DNA from 2 places in the Peribacillus sp. CSMR9 genome. Region 2 is predicted to be linked to the other one. Evidence: predicted binding sites of a transcription regulator. Region 2 holds the regulator's gene; the other holds the start of a gene.
The links. Region 2 encodes Rex, which represses fermentation and respiration genes when NADH is low (regulators of the CRP and FNR family bind a similar motif). Its sites were predicted from a motif close to TTGTGAAATATTTCACAA; they were not measured.
Positions count from the first base shown of each region.

Region 1 (10,155 bases), on a different contig from region 2:
TAAGCTGATGAAACATACCCCTTAATCTTTTTGTCCTCCGTTTGTACAGGATACCAGACAAATTTATTTCCCTTAGATTCGTGATAGTCAAATTTCCCTGTGATGATTAAGCTTGTATTGAGCGGCACAGATACTGCACCTGCCGTAGTGCTTATTTCTTTCCTGATATTCGCGCTGGATGTCGTCACCACTTTGTCTCCTGCCTTGAACCAATAAACAGAGTCATGCGTTTGATCTGTCAGTGTGTATTCCAGCTTTTTAAAGGTGATATTTTCAGTGCTCTCCCGGTCATATTGAAAGTCCGATGTTTTAAATGGATAGATTGCCAGTTTAGTGCCATTCAAAAAACTTTGGTTTTCCAATTCGGAAAATACTTCCTCTTGGTAGGCATTCGCATTTCTTTTCCCGTTTTCCTGGTAAAGAGGACTGTTCACCGGTTTTGTCCCATTGTAAGCCATTACTGGGAAATACCAATTTTCAATGACCTTGCGTCCTGCACCCTTGATCTTGGGCAAATCCCTTCTAGAATACATGTCACTCAGTACCTCGACGCCTGCCTCGATATTATAGACTATATCACTTTCCAACTTTTTCTGGTCATACCCACTTTTATTGGTAAGCTGCATTAGACCGATACCGCCATCACCGGACTTTATAGGTTGGCCCGCATCATTAAATTGCCTCCAATCCCCGTTTTCCTGCGTAGCCACCGCTTTTACTACTTCAGGGGGGATTTCAGCCACCATTGCCGCATTCGTCAGTAAACAATTAATCTGCTTATGGGAAGGATTTTTCTCCGGTTGGATTTCACCAAAAGCTGAACAGACTTTGGTTACTCCAGACTCCGCAAGAGCCTGTCCATTGAACAAACCGAATGTTAAACAGGTCATTATTCCAACTTTCATTAAAGGTATCTTCATTGATCGAACTCCAGTCTATTAATATTTAACTTTATAATAATAGTAACATGATAGACTGGTGATTGCAGGTACAAAAAGGTATATTCCCCTAAAATATCCACTATTTTTCCAGTTCAGAATAAAAGGAGCTGACCCGCATCTTCGGGTCAGCTCCTTTGTTTCAAATTACAAAACTATGTATAGTGTTGGATCATCCGATCACTTCCACCGTTTCCCTTGGTTTCCTTACAAGGCACATGATTCCCGGCACGATGAAGAAGATAAGCGGCCATACATGAAAGACCGTCAGAATGCCCGTAATGACCATTAAGATTCCGGCTCCCTTCGCTTTGCCGCCTTTTAATAGAAAGATAGCGATCAAGCCGCCTGCCAATGCAATAAACAGCGATATGACCCCCGCCCATAATAAGCCCATGAACAACTTGATTGACATATCCACCTCAGTTGTCGAAAACTCGGAATCTGTCATTAATGAGTAGTCCATCATTTCCGTCAAATCGATACTGTTGAGATAAACTGCCGCTATAATCGTCACGATTAAAGAAATCGCAGCGATACTCACGCCTATGATACTTAATACGAATTCCCATGTGCGTTTCATTTGCTTCGCCTCCCTAGAAAAGTCACTTATATATGATACCCAATTTGGGAAGAAATAAAAGACTTTTATTCCTTCCTCCACGAAATCTCGTGAGCGCCCATTGGGTATCATCCTTTTCCTGATGCATAGTAAAAGTGCCAGTGCTTAGCTCTTTTGAAAAAAGAACAGGCAGTATGGCAAAATTAAATATTAATATGATGATTGCAGCTAACCAACGCCCTATTTACGAAAAATACCCAAAGGAAAAGCATATCATTAACACCAGTTTTTTTTGGTAAAAAAAGGAAAAAGACTCTGTTTTTTTTCAGAGTCTAATAAACATTCCTATTCACGATCAACGCCACCAATTCTTCGACAGACGGCTCTTTGGGCATCATATCTTGTGCAAATCCATAGTCTTCAAGTCTTTTGCCGGTGCTTTTCCCGATTACCCCGATGGAGGCTTGATTTAGCAGCGCTTCAATATCCACGTCTGCCTTGTTCCCGTATTCCATCAGCATATCCACTGAATGCTGATTCGAAAAAAGTACCGTATCGACTTCTTTCCCGTCCAGCATTCCCGGAAGGATTTCAAGGAATCTTTCATCAACAAATTTATCGATGGATTGAAAATAAGCTTCTGCCCCATATTCCGAATTTTGTTCCTGTTCCCTATCTCCAATTACCAACAGTGTTCCAGTTTCCACCATCTCGGATTTGAGCTTGGCCATCAGTCCGCGTTGTTGTAAAACTTTCTTCGATTTCCTCGATAATACATAAAGTTCCGAAGAAATCCGGCGGTAATCAATGGCATATTCAGCTAGTAAATCTAAGAACCCATGGACACTTTCGGGTGAAGTGAAGAGAATTCGATCATACAAAAGAAACGAGAGCAGCTGACTTTCTTCAATTTTCACTTTTGCCGCATTCCATTTAGGAAACTCAATGATATCACCGCCAAGTTCATGCAGGGCTTCTGCCAATGAACTCTTTGCCGTCCCGGTCCGGGCCACTAAAAATCGTTGTCCATAAAGAGGCTTGTTTTCGAACCATTGCAGTTTGCCCCTTAGTGAAATGATATCTCCTATCAAGGTGACCGCCGGATTGCCAAGCGACCTTTCACATACCCTTTCGACGATATCGTCCAAGGTCCCCTCGACCGTTTCCTGTCTTCCATAAGTGCCCCATTGAATGACGAGTGCCGGCGTATTCCCTGGCTTTCCATGATTGATCAAATTTTCGCGGATATAAGGAAGGTTGGCCACACCCATATAAAAGGCAACCGTATCCATACTATTCACAAGCCCATTCCAATCTATATCCTTCTTCGTTTGGTCATGGGCCGTAACCATCGCAAAGGAACGTCCATAATCCCGATGCGTGACGGGAACTCCTGCGTACATGGATGCGGCAATGCCAGACGTAACCCCCGGAATGACTTCGAATGGGATCCCCTGTTCTTTCAACGATCCCGCTTCCTCCCCGACTCTTCCAAAGACGGCAGGATCACCGCCCTTCAAACGGACGACCCGATGCCCTGCCATTGCTTTGGACACAAGCAGCTCATTTATCTCCCCTTGGCTGATACCATTCGTATAAGGTGTCTTACCACAATATATCAACTCACAATCAAGAGTGGCAGCCTCCAATAGTTTGGGATTTAGCAATCTGTCATATAAAATGACATCCGCTTTTTCGATCGCCTTTTGTCCTTTTACGGTAATCAGGCCCACATCACCCGGACCTGCCCCCACAAAATAGACTTTGCCCTTGTTCATGCCGCACTCACCCTTATCTGCTTGCAATGCCCTGATAATATTTCACCAGCTCCACCATTGCACTGCCCATCCGTTGATCTTCTGGATATATGACCCGCTTGATTCCTTCATCTATTACCACTTGTGCCGTTACTTTTCCGACAGCAAGAGCAATCACATCGGATTTAAACCAGTCAATTATTTTATCTTCCACACCTTGTTCACGGGCAAATTTCATCAAATTCCGAGGCTGAGGTGCGCTCGTGAACACGACAGAATCTACCTTCCCTCCAAGAATTTCTTCGATCAGCTGACGCATCGTTTCTTTTTCGGGCGGTATATGTTCGTATGGAAGGATTTCTTTATGTTCCACTTTTTGCTCATCCAGCCAATTCATCAAAAGAGGCGCTGGATCGCCGTGAAGCTGCAAAGCGACCATTACATCTCCGGACAGATGGCCTTCCAGATTTCTAACGAGCCCTGCCGTACTGCCATCATCATCACGGATTAATGGCTGCAAGCCGAGTTTTTTCAGCATATTCACTGTTTTATAGCCCCTAGCCGCAATTTTCATGGACTGCAAAGCTTCTATGAAACGATTTCCCGCTTCCATCTTCAATGCCGTTTTATATAATAGTTCCGTCCCCACCCCCGTCGTCAGGATGATCCAATCGAACTCTCCTGCCATCAAACGGGTGACATCCTCTTCCAAATGGGAATCATCAAGGAATACCGTCCCCTGTGCTGGACGAACGAGCGGGACTCCCCCAAGATTATCAACGATTTTACTAAGTTCTTCCGTCTTCCTCGCTCCCAATAAAGCAATGGTCCTGCCATTAAGCTTACTCATCCATGCCCCTCCTATATGTACATTCATTTTTGAAACCTCTAATCCATCTCAACCATTATACAAATTTTCAGTCTTTGAAACTATAAAAAACAAAAGTATCTGCGCCTTTTTCTTTCTTTTATCCTCTATTAAATTATAGGTTAGCAGCACTTTGCAGAAAGCAGCATTACCCTTGAACTTTCATTTCCTGAAGTATAAATGCATTAAATTGAATTCATTTTCACCATCACACGTAATGGTATGTATGGCATCCGACTTAATGAATGCTTCACCATCAAGCTCCCCCACTTCGTTCACCATTGAAATTACAAATATATCATCTTCCAGGTTTTTAATAAAACCCTGCACATCACCATATCCCGCATTAAAAAGTTCAACTGAAACCATGAAGTTATTTTCATGTGCAAAATCCAGAAAACTCAAAAGTAAATCTTCATTTCCATCAACGAATTCAATATGATTTTGTTTTTTTGCCACATATAATCTCTTGATTTTCTTAATGTATTTCGTATTGAGATTGATTTGGTGAATGCTTTCAAGATAAAGTAAACTGTATCCATCATACAGCCCGGTTGAAGTAATATTAGCTGCCACTACAAACGCATCTGACACTTTTAGTATCTTAGCCACACCAAATTTCCTTAAATCATTTGTATCCGAGTATAATTCGACAAACTCTTCTCTTTCAGAAATTTTAAGCAATTGTTTTTTCATCTTTCAATTCCCTTTCTCCGAAATTATTTATAAGCCCAAATTCTTCATTAAATTTAAATTCTCTCCTTTTAACTTTCCTTCCAAGTAAAAAAAAGACTGCCACCAGGACAGCCAGTTTCCATTTATCAATTCTTGTGCACGGCCCTTTGGGCAATTTGCTCATGTTCTTTTTTCACAAAAACATCATATTGAGTAGTTTTATGGCGATTTTGAAAATCCTGGGAACCTAAATTCATAGGCGTTTTCGTTTTGAATTGTATACCCTCGTTTTCCAATTTCGCTATCACCTTAAAATAATTATCATTTCCAAATGCCGTATAGATACAAGTCCAGTATTTATAGGAAATTATTTTGACAGTTAATACACATGCAATCACGACGACTAGTATTCCAATTATGATATACACCTTTTTAGCTCCTTTATTTTATTTCGGAAAATCCCTTCTTTACACTATATTCTTTGCTTCATGTATCATCTCCTTTTTAAACTGCCTTCACTTTGCTCAGATCCGATCCGACAACTACTGCAAACGGTGCTACTATCATGTAAAAAAAACCTAATTAATATTTTTGTTTGTTGTAATGTTATAGTGCTATGTAGTACAATAACATTGTGAAATAATTCACAATGTTATTGTTTATTACAGATCTGCAAACATAAAAACATGCAACCTGAAAAATTTTTTACAACCTCTTGTGAAATATTTCACATATTAAAAGGATGGAGATACCCTTTTAAGGAAGTTTTTTACTTTCGAAAAAATTGGAGGTATTCATTATGAATTCTACACAGGGAAATAAAGTCGTTTTAGTTGGTACTGGTGCAGTTGGATCTAGTTATGCCTATGCTTTGATGAATCAAGGAATATGTGATGAGTTGGTTCTTGTCGATTTGAATCAAGAAAAAGCGAAAGGCGATGTTATGGACCTAGATCATGGTCTTGTGTATGCGCCTAGTGCCATGAATATAAAATCCGGATCATACGAGGACTGTAGGGATGCTGCAATCGTAGTCATATGTGCTGGAGCCGCTCAAAAGCCTGGAGAAACCAGGCTAGATCTTGTAAGGAAAAACATGAACATTTTTGAATCGATCGTAGGCAGCATCATGAAAGCTGGATTTAATGGCATTTTCTTGGTCGCAACGAATCCAGTAGACATTTTGGCATATGCGACATGGAAATTTTCCGGTTTACCGAAAGAAAAAGTGATTGGTTCAGGGACTATATTGGATTCTGCAAGATTCCGCTCTTTATTAGGGCAAGAATTTAATACCGCACCTACAAGTATCCATGCCTATATCATTGGTGAACATGGTGATTCACAACTTCCGGTTTGGAGCTCTGCCAATTTTTCCGGATTGCAGATAGCTCCAAAATTAAATGAAGCAAGAAAAAAAGAGATTGCCGTTCAAGTCCGTGATGCTGCATACCAGATCATTGAGTCGAAGGGTGCTACGTATTATGGAATCGCCATGGGATTGGCGAGAATCACAAAAGCGATATTAAAGAATGAAAATGTCGTCTTACCGGTTGGCTCATTGTTGGAAGGCGAATATGGCCATAGTAATGTTTATATTGGTACCCCTACAGTCATTAATCGCACAGGCGCAAAAAACATTGTCGAGCTTACCCTAAACGAGAGCGAAAAAGAACAGTTTGCCCGCTCTGTTCATACGCTTCAAGATATTCAAGCCCAATTTTGGGAGTAGTTCATACACTAACCAGAATTTCTTACGCAGGGAGCTGTCATTATGTTAGTACAAACATACAACCCATTTAATAATCTTGCCATTTCAGCATTAGTTGCAGCTATACCGATCCTTTTATTTCTATTATGCTTGACGATTTTTAAGATGAAAGGAATCCACGCAGCCCTTCTAAACTTATTTGTTACCTTTCTTATCGTCCTTTTCCTCTTTAATCTACCTTTGGGAGAAGCAATCGGAAGTGTGGTTCAAGGTACGTTCCAAGGGATATGGCCGATTGGCTATATCATCGTGATGGCGGTCTGGTTATATAAAATCTCTGTTAAATCCGGAAAGTTCGAGGTGTTACGCGGTAGCATAGCAGGGATTTCACAAGACCAACGCCTTCAGCTCTTACTTATTGGTTTTTGCTTTAACGCCTTTCTTGAAGGAGCAGCAGGTTTTGGTGTACCGATCGCAATCTGCGCCGTCCTATTGGTTTCATTGGGATTCAAGCCTTTACAGGCAGCGATGCTCTGTCTAATAGCAAATGGTGCTTCGGGAGCATTCGGGGCAATCGGTATACCGGTTGGTATCATCGGGACATTCGGCTTGGAAAATGTAACATCGATCAATGTGTCCATGATAACAGCCTTAACACTGCCGCTCATTAACTTTACTATTCCGTTTTTATTAATATGGCTGATGGATGGCGTTAAGGGGATCAGAGAAGTATTGCCGGCCATATTAGTGACTTCGACTACTTATACAGTGTCCCAGGCGATCATGACCGTTTTTGTAGGCCCAGAGTTAGCTGACATTATTCCATCTCTCTTAACCATGGGGGTGCTGGCGTTATTTCTTAATAAGTGGCAGCCTAAACATTTATTTTTACTCAACGGCAAGGAATTTGAATTCGAAAAACATTCAATGGGTGATATCGTAAAGGCATGGTCTCCATTTTATCTATTGACGCTATTTGTTCTGATTTGGAGCTTTCCTGCCTTTAAAGGACTGTTCTCTCAAGGAGGTATCCTTGAATCGGCTGTCCTGAAATTCATATTTCCGGGATCTTCGATTACGATCGGCATTGATTTAATCGGTGCAACGGGAACAGCGATCTTATTGGCTGCGCTGACGACCATCGCTACGACGAAAGCCATTAATGTCAGTGAAGGTCTTTCCCTCCTAAAAAAAACGGTTTTAGAGTTTCGGATTCCAATCATCATGATCTGTGCGATCATCGGCATAGCCAAATTGATGTCATATGGTGGATTAACAAATGTTTTGGGGGAAGCGGTTGCGACAACAGGACAAATCTTCCCGCTATTATCACCGCTATTAGGATGGATCGGCGTGTTCATGACTGGATCTGTAGTGAATAACAATTCGTTATTTGCTCCAATACAGGCTACGGCAGGCAACATCATAGGGACAAACTCATCATTATTGGTTTCCGCAAACACTGCCGGGGGCGTCATGGCAAAGCTCGTTTCTCCACAATCGATTGTAATCGCGACGGCTGCAGTTGGCGAAACCGGAAAAGAATCCGCTTTAACGAAAATGACATTGAAATACAGCTTTGGGTTATTAGCCTTCGTGTGCATTTGGACATTTATTTTATCGCTATTCTTTAATTGAATCCAAGTAAAACTCACGGCTTCGAAAAAGACTGCATCCAAGATGATCAGTTCATCTTGAATGCAGCCTTTTTTACATTTGGCTGTTTTCACATACTTTGTTGCTATTTACCAGGTAGTGAGTTGTGGTTGATTTCCCCTCCAGATGCTCGCTTTCCGCGGGGCGGGCGGTGAGCCTCCTCGGCGTAAACGCCTGTGGGGTCTCACCTGTCCCGCTGCTCCCGCAGGAGTCTCGCACTTCCGCTCCAATCAACCTTAAATAGTTTCGTTTTAAAAACAACAATCTTTACGAAAAGAGCCTTACATTTAAAGCAAAAGCTCTTGTCCTTCCTAGCCGGTTTATTTTTCCGGCACGTTACAAGAACCGTCCGTACAAGCATCGCCCGTTGCTGGATCATTCACCATTTGCAGCGGATTTTCCTCAGCCCATATTTTTTTCAGCGTATCCAGGAACGCCTCTGCTGACTGTGCGCCGGAGATGCCATACTTGCGGTTAATGACAAAGAATGGAACGCCTGTAATTCCAAGCTGGCTTCCTTCCTGCTCATCGCCCCTTACTTCCGTCGTGAATGCCGTTCCTCCCAGCATGGCTTCTGCTTCAGACTTATCAAGGCCAGCCTCTTCAGCTAAATTAACCAATATAGCATGATCGCCAATATGCTTGCCTTCGGTAAAGTATGCTTTGAACAGGATCTCGTTCATTTCATTCTCTTTACCTTTTGATTCAGCGAAATGCATCAAGCGGTGAGCATCGAAAGAATTCGTTAAAACCACTTTGTCCAAATGATATTCGAGACCCAATTCTTTAGCCTGCTGTGTCAGGTTTTGATTGTTCGCTTCCACATCCGCGTGAGACATGCCGTATTTCTTGGCCAGCATTTCATTTTGAGACATATTGATATCCCGCTCAGCCTCTGGGTTCAACTCAAAACTGCGAAATGAAACCTCTACCTGAGCTTTATTTTCAAATTGTTTCAAAGCCTCTTCGAATCGACGCTTCCCTATATAACAAAACGGACATTGATAATCCGACCAAATTTCCACCTTCATGTAAATACCCCCTCATTTAAATGCAATCGCATTAAGCACATTATATAATCTTGGGTATCCTCTTGCAAGGATATTACCCTAGACACTCATTTTCAAAATTGGCCAAATCGACTTTTTTCATGAATTCTTCTAATGTATAGCCCTTTAATAAGCGCAATGTTTCCTTTTCGGCCTCATTCATGATTTCCTCCAAAGCCGTATCCAGCTGCTTCCCTACTTCACCGCATTCGCTCGTTTCCATACAAACTAGACATTCCGGCCGTACCGCTTGATACACATCTGCCAAAGTAAGCTGAGAGGCAGCCACCTTCAAGCTATATCCGCCTTCCCGTCCTTCCTTTGTTTCGACGATCCCCGCCGCTGCAAGCTGAGCCATCACCCTTCGTAAAAAAGTGGCATGTGATTTAACCTTTAAGGCGATTACGGAACTTGTAAGGAGCTTTTCGCTTTGTGCGAGCCAAACCAGAGAGTGAATGGCAATAGCAAACCGCGGCGGTCCAATTTGATTATTTCGATTACCTGATGACATGCTTATCCCCCTTACACCCCTATCCATAGTAAGCCCATTATACTATGTTACGTTCTCCCGAACAAATGGACCCTTGGACTTAATCGATTCAAACATATAGGCTAAATGGTAAATCTGTATCACAGGAGATCTTCCATGAAGGAAAAATCCCCCTATTTACTCGTCATACTTGGCGCAATACTGTCATCTTTAGTTTTAGCGCCCTGCTATTGGCACCCGCTTTATTCATAATGGATATCAGCTGGATCGGCACAACGGGCAGGATGCCGTCAGCCTATGAAATATCGGATAAGATCACCTTAGATATTGCCTTAAATTCGCTACATAAATTAAAACCAATCATTCGCATTTTATGAAAGACGGATTTATTCATTCGTATACCAATCCCCAGTTTCAAAAGTTGGTGAAGAAAATGAAATTAGGACAAT
Region 1 covers NZ_JAOPHO010000062.1:3,237-13,391, forward strand. The annotation lists gene N9I19_RS20030 (immunoglobulin-like domain-containing protein) at 1-920, opposite strand, end outside; gene N9I19_RS20035 (DUF4064 domain-containing protein) at 1,111-1,521, opposite strand; gene cobA (uroporphyrinogen-III C-methyltransferase) at 1,833-3,278, opposite strand; gene N9I19_RS20045 (uroporphyrinogen-III synthase) at 3,292-4,107, opposite strand; gene N9I19_RS20050 (hypothetical protein) at 4,288-4,821, opposite strand; gene N9I19_RS20055 (hypothetical protein) at 4,947-5,228, opposite strand; gene N9I19_RS20060 (L-lactate dehydrogenase) at 5,600-6,532, shown strand; gene N9I19_RS20065 (L-lactate permease) at 6,575-8,149, shown strand; gene N9I19_RS20070 (DsbA family oxidoreductase) at 8,488-9,198, opposite strand; gene N9I19_RS20075 (RrF2 family transcriptional regulator) at 9,272-9,727, opposite strand.
Region 1: the regulator Rex is predicted to act here: its motif matches at 5,516-5,533, upstream of N9I19_RS20060 (L-lactate dehydrogenase).

Region 2 (10,155 bases):
CTTAGTCCACTAACAATGTCACCCCTCTGTGTAATCAATCTCTCTAAATGAAAAAATTCTTATTGCTTGAAAAAGGAGGTTGAAAGTATGTAAACTTTCAAGAATATTTAGTGTTGTAAAAAAATTTTATATTATCAGAAAATATAAAAATACAGAAAAAAAAGAAAAAAAGTCTTGCTGCATTTGCGGTCTGTGCAGCAACAGAGGCCCCCATCATAATAAAAAAACTGCCTAGTATTAAGGCAGTTTCTTAGTCAATCCATTGATATAAATTTTTCGGTCTTCCTATTTTTTGATAACTCACAATAATTTCCACTTTTCCTTCATCAAGTAAATGCATAATATAGCGATAGACGGTCGGATAAGCCAAACCAACTTCTTTAGAAATTGTATCAACAGAAAAAGGTTCACGATTAGAATGCAGAAAATCACTAACGTGACGAAGTGTTCTCTTACTAATTCCCTTTGTTACAAATACATCCTTTTCTTCACTGAATTTTTGCTGCGTAGCTGATTGAGTTAATTTTGCAAGGCGTGCATGCAGTTGAATCCTTGAAATCAGATCAGGCGCTTTTACAGGCTTTAATGCAAAATCCGTTGCGCCTGCTTCAAGAAAGCGATCAGCAATTTCCTGTCGTTCATCGACTGTCAATACAAGAATCGGAACATCAGCATTAAGGGTACGGAGCTCACCCACCGTTTTTATTCCGTCCATTTCCGGCATATGATAATCCACTAAAACAACATCCGCTCCTTTTTCTGCAAACACATTTAACCCTTCTTTTCCGTTGTTAGCCGTATCTACATTCCAGCCGGCAAATTCACAAATTTCACTTAGCATATATTGAATTGATGCATCATCATCAATGACTAAAATGTTCATCTTGACACACTCCTCTCGGCTAGTTTAATCCAAATTGTTGTCCCGTGTCCAAGCTTGCTATCAATTTCCAAAGATGCACCATGTCCTTTAGCAACTTGTCGTACGAAAGCTAATCCCATCCCTGGATGCGATTTTGTACTGAACCCAGCTTTCCATATTTTCTCCTGCTCTTTAGGTAAAATCCCTATCCCATTATCTGATACGCCCAACCAAAGTTCATTTTCATAGGTTTTTATCTTAAGCAAAATCTTACCATCTTCTATTCCATTCACTGCATCGTAAGCATTGTCAATTAAGTTCACTAATGCCCTTGTCATTCGGATTTTATTAATGAAAATTTTAATTTCGGGATCTGTTTGAAAGTCTACCTTCAGATTAAGATTTGTCCCGCTCAGTCTGCTTGCTTTGACGTATCCAACTAAATCTTTTATACGGCACCAATGTTTTTTATCATCATATAAAATCTCAGAAATCATGTCGCTAACGGAATGAATCGATGATGAAATCTTTTGACAATATTCTTTAATTTTAGAATCGTCCACTTTCAAACTAATTAAAGAATTTAGCCCCTCAATTGCTGTGAGAGGCGTTTTTAAATCATGGACCAGATAGAGTGCTTCCCGTCCTGACCTTGACTGCATCGCTTCTAATTGCGCATAATGAAGCTCTTGCTTTATCCGCCACTTTTGTTCAGCTAATGAAAAATACACAGCTAAAATAACAGCATTAATAACAAAAATTAAACACAAAGTTAAACTGTACAATGTTAAAGATTGCTCAAATCCAACTTGAACTGCTATATCTTTTAATTCCATTGAAAGCGACCCTTGGCCAAATCCATATTGGGATAAAGAAGGAATCTCATTCAGCCATTCAATCCCAAAGATTAATTGAGAACAAATAATTGATTTAATAATTGGCTTTAGCCTATCCTTTTCAAAGGCTTGCAATAATAAGATTGCGAACAACAATAACAACGCATAGGCGCTAAATGAGTATGTTAATGAATAATAAGCATTTATCACGATATAGTCGAGAGGAATAACAATAAGAGGAATGATGATTTTTAACCATGGACGGTTTAAACGAGCAGCGATTTCGTCTCCCAACAGCAGTGCACCAATATAATGAAACAAAGCTAAAACTGTATTTAAAGACACTAACAAAAAAACGGCAAGCATTAACTTATTTCCTGTTTCTTCATCTTCTCTTAATGAAATAAGAAAATCAGTCAGGCCAATTTCGTCAGGGCCCAACCACGATAATAAGAATACCCCGAATAACATTACACCAATTTTCATCCATATTGTCCAAGACTTCATAAGACTAGATATCATAATCATTTCACCTTTAATTGCTTATAGAATAGAATGATGACCATTCTTTCATTTCGGATTTATTTTAAGTTCATGTATACCCTTCCATTATACGCAATTCATCGTAATTATGAAAATTACAAAAAATGGGTTCTGGTGTAAAAATCCGAACATCCTGCAAGTAATCTCTTTAGAAGCATTATGTACTTGAAATTATTATTCACACAGTAAGGTGGTTCCTTCGGTACAACTTGCGTTTTCATGATTTTATGAAAATCATGGAGGAACGATGCTTATCCATAGCTCTACTGCGTTGGTCCTTCAATATGTTCCTGAGTTGGATAAGAAAGTCCGTTCTATGCTAGGATTAAAAACATTTCGAATAGCCAAACAGATATCTATAAAGTGGAGATGAACTGTTGGGCTGAAAAAAGGATCACTTCAACAAGGGGTGAAGTCTGTCCAATGCGAGATTGAATACATAGTAGCATCATGATTCATAGATGAAAAGAATATTAGATCTCTATGTTTTTATACAAGTCATTAGTGCAAAAACTGCCTGCAATACGGTTACAACTTCTTATTAGGAAGTTACCGCATATACCAATAAGGAAATTACGCAGCAATCGTTCAGCACGCATAGTTACTGAAACAACAATTAGGGCATACAGTCTCACATAACGATGTATGCTCACATGACTGACAACAAAGAAAAAGGCCCCCACAGTAAACTGTGGGAGGCCTTCAACTTTAAAAATATTCACATGTTTGGTGAGCATTCACTCTGAATCCTCGTTAAACCCCTATATTAAGGGATTTAAGCGATGATTACATCATGCCGCCCATTCCGCCCATGCCGCCCATATCAGGCATGCCCATGCCGCCAGCACCAGCAGGTTCTGGTTTGTCAGCTACAACAGCTTCTGTTGTTAAGAACATGGCTGCTACAGAACCAGCGTTTTGTAGAGCTGAACGAGTTACTTTTGTAGGATCGACGATACCGGATTCGATCATGTTCACCCATTGTCCAGTAGCTGCATTGAAGCCAGTACCAACTGCTTCGCCTTTAAGGCGCTCTACGATTACAGAGCCTTCAAGTCCAGCATTGTGAGCGATTTGACGAACAGGCTCTTCGATAGCACGAAGAACGATTTTCACGCCTGTTGCTACGTCGCCTTCCGCTTGAATTTCAGCGATTTTATTGTATACGTTAAGAAGTGCTGTACCACCACCGGCTACGATACCTTCTTCAACAGCGGCACGAGTGGAGTTCAATGCATCTTCAATACGAAGTTTACGTTCTTTTAATTCCGTTTCAGTAGCTGCACCGACTTTGATCACCGCTACACCGCCAGCTAATTTAGCAAGGCGTTCTTGTAATTTTTCACGGTCAAATTCAGAAGTTGTTTCTTCTAATTGAACACGGATTTGGTTTACACGAGCTTGAATTTGAGCTGTATCTCCAGAACCTTCAACGATTGTTGTATTTTCTTTTGTAACAACCACTTTAGAAGCACGTCCTAAAGATTCGATTGTTGCAGATTTAAGATCAAGTCCGATTTCTTCAGTGATTACTTCGCCGCCTGTAAGAGCTGCGATGTCTTCAAGCATTGCTTTACGACGGTCACCGAATCCAGGAGCTTTAACCGCAACTGCATTGAATGTTCCACGAAGTTTGTTCACAACAAGAGTTGCAAGCGCTTCGCCTTCTACATCTTCAGCAATCAATAATAGTGGTTTCCCTTGTTGAACAACTTGCTCAAGTACAGGAAGGATTTCTTGGATATTCGTTACTTTTTTATCCGTGATTAAGATATATGGATTATCTAAAACAGCTTCCATTTTATCTGAATCTGTAACCATATAAGGAGAAGCATATCCACGGTCGAACTGCATACCTTCTACAACGTCCAATTCAGTTGTGAAACCTTTAGACTCTTCGATTGTGATGACGCCGTCGTTACCAACACGTTCCATAGCTTCAGCAATCAGTTGGCCCACTTCTTCATCAGCTGAAGAGATAGCAGCAACTTGTGCAATCGATTCTTTGTTTTCAACAGGTTGAGAAATAGCTTTTAATTCTGCAATTGCAGTATTAACCGCTTTTTCGATTCCTTTACGGATACCCATTGGGTTTGCACCAGCTGTTACGTTTTTAAGACCTTCACGAATCATCGCTTGCGCTAGAACCGTTGCAGTAGTTGTACCGTCACCAGCTACGTCGTTTGTTTTGCTCGCTACTTCAGCAACCAATTTCGCACCCATGTTTTCGAATGCATCTTCCAATTCAATTTCTTTAGCGATCGTCACACCGTCATTTGTGATAAGCGGTGAACCGAATTTTTTCTCCAGAACCACGTTACGACCTTTTGGTCCAAGCGTTACTTTAACTGCATCTGCAAGTGCGTCCACACCACGAAGCATGGAACGGCGAGCTTCTTCACTAAATTTAATTTCTTTAGCCATTTATAAGTACCTCCCTAAAATTTTAAGAAAATTTTCGTTCAGTTAAGTATGATGTATAATTAGCCGATAACAGCTAGAATGTCGCTTTCACGTAAAATTAAGTATTCAGTATCTTCGTATTTAACTTCAGTACCTGCATATTTTGAGAAGATAATTAGATCGCCTTGGGCAACCTCTAAAGCAACACGTTCGCCATTTTCAAGGACACGGCCAGTACCAACAGCTACTACCTTACCTTCTTGTGGCTTTTCTTTTGCAGTATCAGGAAGAACAATACCGCTTGCAGTCTTTTCTTCAGATTGAACTAGTTCAATAATAACGCGATCACCTAATGGTTTTAACAAGTGAAACAACCTCCTCATATTCTCTTGATAATTTGTTTCATGATTATTAGCACTCTTCACCATCGAGTGCTAACACATTTATAATATTAAATAAACCGAGCCTTTTTTGCAAGTATCTTATCGAAAATTTTTTATTAATTTCTGATAAATTTCGGGTATACTACTTTAGCATAATGATTCTTTTAACAAAGGTGCTAAAATGTTTTGTTAGGGGTACCTTTAAGTGGTGTTCTGTCTCATTATTTGATACCATTTTGGAGTATGCGTTTATAGATTGTCCCCATATCAGGAACGTTCTAAGCGGAATGGGTGACTAAATAAAAGGAGTTTTCATTTTTGAAAAAAGAATATTGGTTCGTCATCATCACCTACATTTCCATGCAATTATCCAGTATTGTTGGGGTACCTCTTTTCATGCTGATCGGGTCTTCAACTGGAATGACTGCTGATGAACTCCAGGTGAAGTCTGCAGCATACTGGATCGTATTCAGCTTTTTCGTTGCTCTATCCTTGATCCTGTTTTTAATGAGAAAAGATATGAAGGAAAAAATGGACAGAAGCACTCCAGCTTCCATTCCCACGTCCATATTATGGGCATTTGCCGGAGTGTTCCTCGCTCTTTTTGCGCAAAGCATTGCTGGATACATTGAACAGATGCTTGGGGTGGAGTCTGAATCTGAAAATACACAGCAGCTCATTTCACTCATTTACCAAGTTCCCATAGTCATTTTCGTCACTTCAGTTATTGGACCTATATTGGAAGAAATCATTTTTCGGAAAATCATTTTCGGATCACTTCATAAACGCTTTAACTTCTTTATTTCTGCTTTACTCAGTTCAGTTATTTTTGGCTTGGCGCATGGTGAATTGGAACATCTTCTTTTATATTCGGCAATGGGTTTTACCTTTGCTTTTCTTTATGCGAAAACGGGCCGCATCCTCGTTTCCATGAGCGCACATATTGCGATGAATACGCTTGTTATCATCTTTCAAGTTGTAAATCGGGATGATATTGAGAAGATGCTAGATACTGCACAGGCCTTCATCGGAGGTTTATTATGAAACGTCAATCACCATTATTCATGGGTATCATCTATGCAGGCTTAGGAGCTCTTTTTACCGCTATCGCGATTCAAACCGTCAGTTCTTCCGGATGGGGAATCTTTGCCTACATACTTGTACTAATTGCGACTTTAGACTTTGGATCGGGATTACGCATGATCATGCTTCACTTTAAGATTAAAGCCGCCCAAAAAAATAAGAAAAAATAAAAAAACGCTGCGAAGATGCAGCGTTTTTTTTCATTCCTCCAATGCAGCTTCTTCCACTACAGGATAATGTTTCAGAAAGTAGATGAGCGACTGAAGCTCCACGGCCAGGTCAATGTGGTGAACCCTTATGGATGGGGGTACCGTCAGCCGTGCAGGTGTGAAATTCAATATTCCTTTTATATCAGCTTTGACTAGACGATCGGTTATCGTCTGTGCTACCTGAGCAGGCACTGTCAAAATAGCCGCAGTAATATTATTTTCCTGCAATAGTGTATCGATTTGATCCATATGATAGATTGGCACATCAGCTATTTGCTTGCCGACCTTATCTTCTGAAACTTCAAATGCCATTTCAATCTTCGTATTATTATTTTTAATGAAATTGTAATTTAAAAAAGCAGTCCCTAAATTCCCCACTCCGATTAAAGCGACTTTTGTCAGTTCATCTTGATCTAGTGTTTTTCTAAAGAAGGATAATAAATAATTGACATTGTAGCCGTAGCCTTTTTTTCCAAGCGCTCCAAAGTAGGAAAAATCACGGCGAATGGTCGCAGAATCCACCTTTACAGCTTCGCTTAGCTCTGCCGAGGAAACTCTTTGTTTGCCTGAGGAATGTAAGTTCTTTAAAAATCGATAATACAATGGCAACCTTTTGGCTGTTGCCTGCGGTATCTTTGGGTCATGGTTCATCATTCTTCCCCGCCTTCACACATGCTTTTCAACTTAATCTCTATCTGTTTGAATTACTTGTCTTTTATAATCGTTACTAGACACTCCGCCTGTTTTCTCCACTAAGAATGTAGGCCCGATTACCATTCCCTTATCAAGGGCCTTACACATGTCATAAATAGTCAAGGCAGTCACGGTTGCAGCTGTTAACGCTTCCATTTCCACACCTGTACTCCCTTTTGTCTTAGCTTCCGTTTCAATCCTAAGCCTATATCCTTCATCTTCTTTTTCCCATTCAAAGGCTATATTGACCCCTTGCAGAGCAATAGGGTGGCACATTGGAATTATATTGGATGTATTTTTGCTGGCCATGATTCCTGCAACCTGTGCAACGGCCAGTACATCACCTTTTTTCATTTTCTGGTTCGTGACCAACTCATATATTTCATCGTTCAATAAAATGCTCGATTGAGCTATTGCCGTCCGGGATGTTTCAGGCTTAGCAGTCACATCAACCATCTTAGCCCGGCCTTGTTCATTAAAATGCGTTAAGTCTCCCATTTAAGTAACCCCTCCTAAATCATACACTATTATTCCACTTTATGTAATAGCTTGTTTTTGCTTGGAACCAAGCTGTTGCCGATAATAACTATAATACGTTACACTAACAATAATCAATTGAGGTGAAATCTATGATTTTATTACAAATCAATCAACTATCGAAATATTATGGAGCTGAACTTATTTTATCAAATATGAAGCTCGAAGTTCAAAATAAGGATAGAATTGCACTTGTCGGCCGAAATGGCGCTGGAAAATCTACTCTGCTAAAAATCATAGCCGGGCAGCTTTCCCATGATGGCGGTGAAATAATCAAACCAAAAGGTGTCACCATCGGATATATGGCACAGGACACGGGACTGGAATCAGAACTGACCATTTGGGATGAAATGCTGACTGTATTCAATGACCTAATAGAACAAGAAAAAGAACTGCGTCGCCTTGAGGCTGATATGGCCAGACCTGACATCTTTGAAAATGAAGCAATTTACCAAAAAGTATTAAATGAATATGACAGTTTGATGGTAGCTTTCAAAGAGAAGGGCGGTTATCAATATGAAGCGGATATTCGTTCAGTATTGCATGGACTTCAGTTTGCTGATTTTGACTATTCTACCCCAATTTCCACTTTAAGCGGTGGGCAAAAAACAAGACTTGCTTTAGGGAAGCTGCTTTTAAGGAAACCGGATATATTGATTCTGGATGAGCCAACGAACCATTTGGATATCGAAACCCTTTCTTGGCTTGAACAATATTTACAAGGCTACCAAGGAGCTGTTCTTATTGTTTCCCATGACCGCTATTTTCTAGATAAAGTTGTAAACCAGGTATATGAAATTTCCCGGAATAACATGAAAAAGTACTATGGCAATTATAGTTCTTACCTAGAGGGAAAAGCGGAAGATTATGAGCGGGACATGAAGCTTTTCGAGAAACAACAAGGGGAAATCGAAAAGCTTCGCGACTTTGTCCAACGCAATATCACAAGGGCTTCCACAACGAAAAGAGCACAAAGCAGACGCAAACAGCTCGAAAAGATGGATGTATTGGACAAGCCGCAAGGTGATGAAAAATCCGCTAATTTCTCTTTCCAGATTGAAAGGCAAAGCGGAAATGAAGTGCTACACCTACAGGATTTGGCTATCGGTTACGAAGGGGAAACGGTATCAAAAAATATAAATTCCCGGATGACAAAAGGAGAGAGCATAGCTCTTGTTGGCCCAAATGGCGTTGGAAAATCAACGTTATTGAAAACGATCATCTCTAAGCTGCCTGCACTTTCTGGGAATTTCCGTTTTGGAACGAACGTCGAAGTTAGCTACTACGATCAGGAACAGGCTAACCTTATTTCCAATAAACGCGTACTCAATGAATTATGGGATGATTATCCCCTTAAACCGGAAAAAGACATACGAACCGTACTCGGTAATTTTCTTTTTAGTGGGGACGATGTTTTGAAAACCGTTTCCACACTAAGCGGCGGCGAAAAGGCCAGGCTAGCTCTAGCCAAAATGATGATGGAAAAAGGGAATTTTTTAATTCTTGATGAGCCAACAAACCATTTAGACCTCGACAGTAAATTGGTGCTTGAAAACGCATTGATCGATTATCCAGGAACCATTCTTTTCGTCTCACATGACCGCTATTTCATAAATCGGATAGCAACGAAAGTGATCGAGCTTTCCAAAGACGGAAACGAAGAATTCCTCGGTGATTATGATTACTACGTAGAGAAGAAACAGGAGCAAGCTGAAATCAAAGAACTTGAACAGGAAAATCACGCAAAAACCTTAGATGTAGCCGCAGAAAAAACAAATTATAAAATTGATAAGGAAGCAAAAAAAGCTGAACGCCAGCGAAAAAGGCGCATTGAGGAAATCGAGGCGGCCATGGAGCTTCTTGAAACCGAAATAAACGAATACAACGAACACCTATGTGACCCAAATGTTTTCCAGGACCATGAGAAAGTAATGGAAGTCCAAACAAAGCTTGATGAAGCACAGGAAAAATTAGACCTGCTTCTCGAAGAATGGGCTGAACTGGAAGAATGACAATTGACCGAGTCAAATGACTCGGTCTTTTCTTTTCCAGTTAAAATGCCCCTAAAAGTTATCCACAAAATTATTAACAAATCACTTGCCGTTTACTAGCCATTGATTCGAGTTATACACATAATCCACAGAAACATATCCACTTATCCACAAAACTCCTGTTTATACACATGCAGTTTGATTGTCAAATAAACTTTATCCACAGAATATTCTATTTTTTTATTAAACACGATAAAAAGACAGGATCCCGAAGTTAAGGTCCTGTCTTCACGTCAATTATGCTTCTATATCCAATCCGGGATTTCCGTTCAAATCCAATCCGGAGCGCTTACCTTTTTCAAACATGACACTGCCGGCAGCACCGATCATGGCCGCATTGTCCGTACAAAGGTAGAGGGGCGGAATGGATATATCCATAGGTAAATCCTTAAAAGCTTCCGTTAATGCTTCCCTCAGGCCTTTATTTGCCGCAACTCCTCCGGCGAGCAATACCTGTTTCACATTATATTCCTTGGCAGCCTTAACAGCTTTCATTACAAGCACTTCTATCACGCTTGCTTGGAAACTTGCCGCCAAATCTTTAGGTTCAATTTT
Region 2 covers NZ_JAOPHO010000053.1:18,051-28,205, forward strand. The annotation lists gene N9I19_RS18720 (response regulator) at 251-883, opposite strand; gene N9I19_RS18725 (sensor histidine kinase) at 880-2,220, opposite strand; partial or broken gene N9I19_RS25490 (IS6 family transposase) at 2,412-2,563, shown strand; gene groL (chaperonin GroEL) at 3,028-4,665, opposite strand; gene groES (co-chaperone GroES) at 4,725-5,009, opposite strand; gene N9I19_RS18745 (CPBP family intramembrane glutamic endopeptidase) at 5,346-6,071, shown strand; gene N9I19_RS18750 (YdiK family protein) at 6,068-6,280, shown strand; gene N9I19_RS18755 (redox-sensing transcriptional repressor Rex) at 6,311-6,973, opposite strand; gene moaC (cyclic pyranopterin monophosphate synthase MoaC) at 7,004-7,510, opposite strand; gene N9I19_RS18765 (ABC-F family ATP-binding cassette domain-containing protein) at 7,642-9,561, shown strand; gene tsaD (tRNA (adenosine(37)-N6)-threonylcarbamoyltransferase complex transferase subunit TsaD) at 9,838-10,155, opposite strand, start outside.